2 regions of the Cellulosimicrobium sp. Marseille-Q8652 genome follow, and region 1 is predicted to be linked to the other one. Evidence: predicted binding sites of a transcription regulator. Region 1 holds the regulator's gene; the other holds the start of a gene.
The links. The regulator Rex, encoded in region 1, represses fermentation and respiration genes when NADH is low (regulators of the CRP and FNR family bind a similar motif). The targets are predictions, from matches to a motif close to CTTGTGAANNNNTTCACAAG.

Region 2: a site for Rex is predicted at 2,201-2,220, ahead of adhE (bifunctional acetaldehyde-CoA/alcohol dehydrogenase). Genes of this name have one in related genera too.

Annotation. Positions count from the first base shown of each region.
Region 1 covers NZ_CBCOPS010000001.1:541,656-545,844, forward strand. The annotation lists gene ACWPWV_RS02420 (histidine phosphatase family protein) at 1-415, opposite strand, end outside; gene ACWPWV_RS02425 (MarR family winged helix-turn-helix transcriptional regulator) at 453-953, opposite strand; gene ACWPWV_RS02430 (YceI family protein) at 1,145-1,696, shown strand; gene ACWPWV_RS02435 (redox-sensing transcriptional repressor Rex) at 1,844-2,515, opposite strand; gene ACWPWV_RS02440 (glutaredoxin family protein) at 2,579-2,896, opposite strand; gene ACWPWV_RS02445 (HAD family hydrolase) at 2,945-3,760, shown strand; gene ACWPWV_RS02450 (30S ribosomal protein bS22) at 3,895-3,993, opposite strand.
Region 2 covers NZ_CBCOPS010000002.1:549,175-553,363, forward strand. The annotation lists gene ACWPWV_RS12375 (prolyl oligopeptidase family serine peptidase) at 1-2,113, opposite strand, end outside; gene adhE (bifunctional acetaldehyde-CoA/alcohol dehydrogenase) at 2,307-4,189, shown strand, end outside.

The sequences.
Region 1 (4,189 bases):
GCGCGACCTGCTCGACGTACGGCTCGCCCCACGACGGACGCAGCGGGTTCCACAGGTACCGCCAGTGCTGCGGGTGGCGCAGCGAGCCGTCCCCGACGCCGAACGTCATGCCCTCGAAGTGGTTGGCGGCCTCGATGAGCCGCTCGTCGGTCCCGAGCTCGACGCCGAACGCCTCCGCGGCGGGCGTCGCCGTCTCCTGGGCCCGCTGGAGCGGGGACGCGACGACCACGGTGAGGTCCGCCCGGGGCCGGGACGCGCCGTCGGGCCCGGGCTCGCCCGCGAGGTGCGCGGCGACGCGTCGTGCCATCTCGTGGCCGCGCTCGGACAGGTGGTAGCCGGTGATGCGGCCGTACAGGACGCCGTCGGGGTTGTGGACCTCGCCGTGGCGCAGCAGGTGGACGGTGGTGGAGACCATGGGTCCAGTATCGGCGATGGTCGGTGGCGCCCGCGTGTCAGACGTCGCGCTCCGCCTTGCACGCGTCGGCGACGGCGACCATCGCCTCCCCGAGGGCCCGGAACTGCTCGGGAGTCAGGACGTCCACCATGTACCGCCGGACGGCGGCGACGTGCGTCGGCGCCGCCGCCACGAGCGCGTCGTAGCCCTCCGGGGTCATCACGCAGTTCACGCCCCGCCGGTCGCCGACGCTCGCCGACCGGCGCACGAGCCCACGCGCCTCCATCCGCGCGACGGTGTGCGTCACGCGGCTGCGCGAGCGTGCGAGACCCTCCGCGAGCGCGGACATGCGCAGGGTGTGGTCCGGGCTCTCGGAGAGACGGACGAGGAGCTCGTACTCGTTGAGGGACACCGACGAGCGCTCCTCGTGGTCACGGCTCAGCGCCTCGATGAAGCGCACCGTGCCGTCGAGATAGGCGCGCCACTGCCGCTGCTGCTCGGCGTCGAGCCAGCGGGGTTCGAGCGCCGCGGCCGGGCGGGTGGCGGGCTGGCTGGTCATGCGGTCCTCGGGCTGTGCATCCGGTCCTCGGGTGGTCTGTCGGGGCGTCGTGACGATTCTTCCATCACCGGGAATAGACGGAGCACGGGGTCGCGTTGATACCGGCGACTGTGATTGAATCTTCAACCATTGGACTTCCTCCCGGGACCCACCGCGAGGCACCGCACGTCACCGATCTGAAGGAGCCACCCATGGCCACGCCGCTGCCCTCCGGCCTCACCGCCGGTACCTACGCCATCGACGCCTCGCACTCGCAGGCCGCCTTCACCGTCCGCCACGCCGGCATCTCGAAGGTCCGCGGGACGCTCGCGATCACCGGCGGGACGATCGCCGTGGGCGACGACCTCGACTCCTCGACGGTCTCCGCCGAGCTCGACGCCGCGTCGGTGAGCACCGGCGACGCGAACCGCGACAACCACCTGCGCAGCGCCGACTTCTGGGACGCGGAGAGCAAGCCGACGTGGACCTTCGCGTCGCGCAGCATCCGGGGCGACGGCGACGACTACGTCATCGCCGGTGACCTCACCATCAACGGCGTGACCAAGCCGGTCGAGCTCGAGGCCGAGTTCGCGGGCACCGCGACCGACCCCTTCGGCAACGCGCGCGCCGGGTTCGAGGCGAAGACGGAGATCTCCCGCAAGGAGTTCGACCTCACCTGGAACGCCGCGCTCGAGACCGGCGGCGTGCTCGTCGGCGACAAGATCAAGATCACGCTCGACGTCTCGGCCATCAAGCAGGCCTGACCCGACCGACCACCGCCATCGGCCAGCCCCCGCCCGGCCGGTGAGCGGTTCGGCCGCCCCCCCGGGGCGGCCCGAGAGAGGCCGCGTGCTCCCCCGCACGCGGCCTCTCGTCGTCTCCCCGGACCTTCGCACCGTCCGGCGCAGGCCTCAGCGGTCCGCGGCCGCGAGGGCGCGCGCCTGCGAGTGGAACGCGAGGATCTGCAGCTCGCTGCCGACGTCCACCCCGCGCACGTCGACGTCCGCGGGGACCTGCAGCGCGCGCGGCGCGAAGTTGAGGATCTCCTTGACGCCCGCGGCGACGACGCGGTCCGTCACCGCCTGCGCGTGCGCGGCCGGCGTCGCGAGGACGACGATCGTCACGTTCTCGCGGGCCACGACGTCCTCGAGCGCGTCCACGTGCTCCACGACGATCCCCGCGGCGCGCGTCCCCACCACCTCGGGCGACGCGTCCAGCAGGGCCGCGACGTGGAACCCCCGCTGCTCGTAGCCCGAGTAGTTCGCGAGCGCGTGCCCGAGGTTCCCGATCCCGACGATGGCGATCCGGTGCTCGTCGACGAGCCCCAGCGCCTCGGTGATGTACTGCGCCAACGAGTCGACGTCGTAGCCGACGCCCCGCGTCCCGAACGACCCGAGGAACGACAGGTCCTTGCGCAGCTGTGCCGGGCCCACGCCCGACAGCTCCGCGAGCTCGACCGACGACGTCGTCGTCACCCCGCGCGCGACGAGGTCGCGCAGCGCTCGCAGGTAGGAGGGGAGCCGCGCCACCGTGGCGCTCGGGATCCCCGGGACCGTCACCTCACCGACAAACTGCTCAGCCACCTGCCACCACCGTCGTCCCGGGACCGTCCTCGTCGACGGTCGCTCGTGCGTACCCGGTGCCGATCATCCCAGGTCCGGGCGCGCGCCCGAAATCCGTCCCACGGCGCGCGCCAGGCGACGCGCGTCGACGCGCCAGAACCCCTGCTGCACACCGGCGACCGTGACGACCGGCACGTACTCGCCGTACTGCTCGCGCACCGCCGGGTCCGTCGCCGGGTCGTCGAGGTCCACCTCGGCCCACGCCACGCCCGCGTCGTCGCACACCTCGCGGACGACGACCCGTGCGTCGTCGCACAGGTGGCACCCGGCGCGGCCGTACAGCACGACGGGGACGGGTGGTCCGGACGGGTCCGGCCGACCGGACGGCTGGGCGGCGCTCACCGTCCCAGGGTAGAGGCACGCCTCACGGGCGCCGATAGAGTGGGCGGCATGCCGACGTCCCCCGGGCAGCCGCCCGCCCGCCGCACGGCGGCGTTCTTCGACGTCGACAACACGATCATCCGCGGCGCGTCCTCGTTCCACCTCGCGCAGGCCCTGTACCGCCGGGAGTTCTTCTCCACGACCGACCTCGTCCGGTTCGCCGCGCACCAGGCGCGCTACCTCGCGCTCGGCGAGAGCCGCAAGCAGATCGACCGCATCCGCTCGCGTGCGCTCGACCTCATCGCCGGCCGGTCCGTCGCCGAGATCACCGCGATCGGCGAGGAGGTGTACGACACCGTCCTGTCGCTCCGCATCTACCCCGGGACGCGCCGCCTCCTCGACGAGCACCTCGCCGCGGGCCACGACGTGTGGCTCGTGTCCGCGACCCCGGTCGAGATCGGCGAGCTCATCGCCCGCCGCCTCGGCACCACCGGCGCCCTCGGGACCGTCGCCGAGCACGAGGACGGCTTCTACACGGGCCGGCTCGTCGGCGACCTCATGCACGGGCGCGCGAAGGCCGCGGCCGTCGCCGCCCTCGCCGAGCGCGAGGGCATCGACCTCGAGGCCTCCTACGCCTACGGCGACTCGCTCAACGACGTCGCCATGATGAACGAGGTCGGGCACCCGTGCCCCATCAACCCCGACGCGCGGCTGCGCCGGCACGCGCAGGACGTCGGCTGGCCCATCCGGGAGTTCCGGGGGCGTCGGCGGCGCGTCGCCCGCAGCGGTGTCCGGACCGCGAGCTGGGCCGGTGCCGTGTGGGCGGGGGCGCTCGTGCTGCGGTCCGTGCGCCGGGCCGTCGACCGGCGCATCGCGCGGCTCTGACCGCCGGTCACGCTCGCACGTCACGACCGCAGAGCGTCCCGGCGCGTGCGGTGCCGTGCCGGACGCAGCGAGCCCGGCCGCCCCTGTCGGGGCGCCGGGCTCGGCGGTCGGTGCGCGTCAGGACGCGCGCGACGTCACTTCTTGTTACGGCGCTGGTGACGCGTCTTGCGAAGCAGCTTGCGGTGCTTCTTCTTGGCCATACGCTTGCGGCGCTTCTTGATGACGGAGCCCATACGGTCCTCGCAATGCTTGTCGGTGCTGTTCGGCAGCTGATCGGCTGGTCGGCGGCCGGCGACGGTACGTTCCGAACCGGTCGAGCGACTGCCGTGGGGTCCACGGTTGATCAGGTTTCGTGGACCACGAGCCGACCAACACGAGAGAAATCCGCCCCTTAGCCTACCTGCTCGCGCCGGTGGCCTCGAACGCGCG
Region 2 (4,189 bases), on a different contig from region 1:
CGCCGTGGCCGCCCTCGATGTTCTCGTAGTACGTGACGTCCTTGCCCGCGGAGAGCATGAGCGCGGCGAGCTTGCGCGCGTGGCCGGGGTGGACGCGGTCGTCCTTGGTCGACGTCGTGAAGAGCACCGGCGGGTACGCGCGGTCGCCGTCGAACAGGTGGTACGGCGAGAACGTGCGCAGGAACTCCCACTGGTCCGGGTCGTCCGGGTCGCCGTACTCGGCGGCCCACGACGCGCCGGCGAGGAGCTTCGTGTACCGCTTCATGTCGAGCAGCGGGACGCCCACGATCACCGCGGCGAACAGGTCCGGGTACTGCGTGAGCATGTTGCCCGCGAGCAGGCCGCCGTTGGACCGGCCCTCCATGCCGAGGTGCTCGTGCGTGGTGATGCCGCGCGCGACGAGGTCGCGGGCGACCGCGGCGAAGTCCTCGTAGGCCCGGTGCCGGTCGGCCTTGAGCGCGGCCTGGTGCCACGAGGGCCCGTACTCGCCGCCGCCACGGATGTTCGCGACGACGTACACGCCGCCCTGCGACAGCCAGGCGCGACCGAGCGCGCCCGAGTAGCCGGGCGTGAGGGAGACCTCGAAGCCGCCGTACCCGTACAGCAGGGTGGGGGCGGGACCGCCGCCCGACGGGGTGCCGCCGGCCGCGTCGTCGACCCCCGCTCCGCCCGCGACCAGGTCCGCGCGGCCGACGACGAAGTACGGGACGCGCGTGCCGTCGTCGGACGTGGCGAAGTGCTGGGCGACGGTCATGCCGGAGGCGTCGAAGAACGCGGGGTTGGACTTGAGCGGCTCGGGCGCGACGGCGTCCCCGGGGTGCTCGCCGAGGCGGACCAGCGACAGCGTGGTCGGCGTGAGGTAGTCGGTCGTGACGAGCCACAGGTCGTCCGTCTCGACGGGGTCGACCGCGCCGACGCCGATCGTGCCCAGCGCAGGCAGGCCCGGGATCTCGGAGCGCACCCAGGCGGCGTCCTCCGCCGTCTCCGCGGGCGGCGTGAGGACGTGGAGACGGTTCTTCACGTCGTCGAGCACGTTGACGACGAGGTGGTGGCGGGTCCACGTGGCGCCCGCGAGCGACGTCGTCGCCGTCGGCTCGAAGAGCACGGTGAAGCCACGGTCGCCGGCGAGGAAGTCGTCGAGCCGGGTGACGAGGAGCGACCCCGCGACGTACGTCGCGCCCCCGACCGTCCAGTCGTCACGCAGCTCGACGAGCATCCACTCGCGGCGCACGCCGACCTCGGCCGAGTCGGGGACGTCGATCTTCGTGAGGCGCTGCTCGGGCGTGCCGGGGGCCTCGGCGAGGTAGAGCTCGTCGGAGTAGAAGGCCTTGGAGCGGTGCACGAAGTCGCGCTCGAAGCCGGGCGTGTGCGAGCGCCACGCCGAGATGTACATGTCCTCGTCCGTGCCCTCGAACACCGTCACGGCGTCGGCGAGCGGTGTGCCGCGCGTCCAGCGCTTGACGACGCGCGGGTAGCCCGACGGCGTGAGCGTCCCCGGGCCGAAGTCGGTGAAGACGTAGACGGTGTCGGCGTCGACCCAGCCGAGCGACCCCTTCGCCTCGGCGCGGTGGAAGCCGCCCTCGGCGGGCTCGACGAACCGCTTCTCCACGAGGTCGAACTCGCGCGTCACGTCGGCGTCGGAGCCGCCGGGGGAGAGCTCGACGAGCGCGTGCCGCCAGGGCTCCCCGGCCGCGAGCTGCGCGGGCGTCGGGCGCAGGACGCTCGCGCCGTGCCACACCCAGCTCTCGCCCTCGCGCGCCGCGAGCGCGTCGAGGTCGAGCACGGTCTCCCACTCGGGGGCGTCCGTGCGGTAGGAGTCCACGGTCGTGCGGCGCCACAGGCCGCGCTCGTGGCGCGCGTCGCGCCAGAAGTTGTACAGGCGGTCGCCGATGAGGGAGACCTCGGGGATCTTCGCGTCGGAGTCGAGGACCTCGCGGATCGCCGCCTCGGTCGCGGCGAACGACTCGGGGACCTCGAGCGTCGCGGCGACCTCGGCGTTGCGGGCCCGCACCCAGGCGAGGGCCTCGTCGCCCTCGACCTCCTCGAGCCACAGGTACGGGTCGGTGTCGGTGGTCGCAGGGGTGATCGCGTCCGTCACGTGCTCGGCTGTCATGGGACCCCACCCTACGGCGACGGTCCGGGACGGGACCAAAGACCTGTGTTCGCCGCGACACGCGCGGGCCCTTGCCGCCGCCCGCGGCTTGTGAAAGTCTTCACAAGTAGAGACCGCCGAAGGAGCCGGGGCATCCGGCCCTGGCAGCACCCGCGGCCCGTCGCCCGGTCCGACCGGGCTCCGGAGGGGACGCATGAGCGCGAAGGGCACGAGCACGAAGGTCGCCGAGACCCGTCAGGACGAGATCCGCACCCGCACGACCGAGGAGATCGACGTCCTCGTCGAGCGGGCCCGCAAGGCCCTCGACCGGTACATGAGCCTCACGCAGGAGGACGTGGACCGGATCGTCCTCAAGGCGTCCGTGGCGGGGCTGAGCAAGCACGGCCACCTGGCGCAGATGGCCGTCGCCGAGACCGGCCGCGGGGTCTTCGAGGACAAGGCGACGAAGAACATCTTCGCGTGCGAGCACGTGCCGAACTCGATGGCCCGGCTCAAGACCGTCGGGGTCGTCGGCCGCGACGAGCTGACGGGCGTCGTCGAGATCGCGGAGCCCGTCGGCGTCGTGTGCGCGGTCACCCCGGTGACCAACCCGACGTCGACCACGATCTTCAAGTCCCTCATCGCGCTCAAGACGCGCAACCCCGTGGTCTTCGCGTTCCACCCGAGCGCGCAGCGCTCCTCGGTCGAGGCGGCGCGCGTCGTGCGCGACGCCGCCGTCGCCGCCGGCGCGCCGGACGACTGCATCCAGTGGGTCGAGCACCCGTCCATCGAGGCGACGAGCACGCTCATGCACCACCCCGGCGTCTCGCTCATCCTCGCCACGGGCGGCAACGGCATGGTCCGCGCCGCCTACTCGGCCGGGAAGCCGGCCCTCGGCGTCGGCGCGGGCAACGTCCCCGCCTACGTCGAGAAGAGCGCCGACCTCGGCCGCGCGATCAACGACGTCGTGATGTCCAAGGCGTTCGACAACGGCATGGTGTGCGCGTCCGAGCAGGCGCTCATCCTCGACGACCCGGTCTACGACGACGCGATGCGCGAGCTCGACCGGCTGCACGCCTACCGCGCGACGCCGCAGGAGAAGGCGATGCTCGAGCGCCTGATCTTCGGCGTCGAGGCGAGCGGCGCGAACTGCGCCGGGGCGAGGCTCAACCCGAAGGTCGTCGGGCAGTCGCCGGTGTGGATCGCGCGCGAGGCCGGCTTCGAGGTGCCCGACGACACGTCGATCATCCTCGCGGAGATCGACGACGTCGGGCCGCAGGAGCCCCTGAGCCGCGAGAAGCTCACGCCGGTCCTCGCCGTGCTGCGCGCGCGGGACACCGAGCACGGGATCACGCTCGCGGAGCGCATGGTCGAGCTCGACGGGCTCGGGCACTCGGCCGCGATCCACACGTCGGACGAGGCGCTCGTCGAGCGGTACGGGTCGCGCGTCAAGGCGGTGCGCGTGCTGTGGAACAGCCCGACGTCGCTCGGCGGCATCGGCGACATCTACAACGCGCTCCTGCCGTCGCTCACGCTCGGCTGCGGCAGCTACGGGGCCAACTCGGTGTCGAACAACGTCTCCGCGGTCAACCTCATCAACGTCAAGCGGATCGGGCGGCGCAACAACAACATGCAGTGGTTCAAGGTCCCCGCCAAGACCTACTTCGAGCCGAACGCGCTCCAGTACCTCGCCCAGATGCGCGACGTGCACCGCGTCACGGTCGTCACGGACAAGGTGATGAGCCGCATCGGCGTCGTGGACCGCGTGCTCGACGTCCTCGGCCGCCGCGAGGAGCGCGTCGCGATCCAGATCATCGACGACGTCGAGCCCGAGCCGAGCGTCGGGACCGTGAACCGCGGTGCCGAGTCGATGCGCGACTTCGAGCCGGACACGATCGTCGCGATCGGCGGCGGCTCGCCGATGGACGCCGCGAAGGTCATGTGGCTGCGCTACGAGCACCCGGAGATCGAGTTCTCCGACATGCGCGAGAAGTTCTTCGACGTGCGCAAGCGCGCGTACAAGTTCCCCGAGCTGGGGGAGCGGGCGAAGCTCGTGTGCGTCCCGACGTCGTCGGGCACGGGCGCCGAGGTGACGCC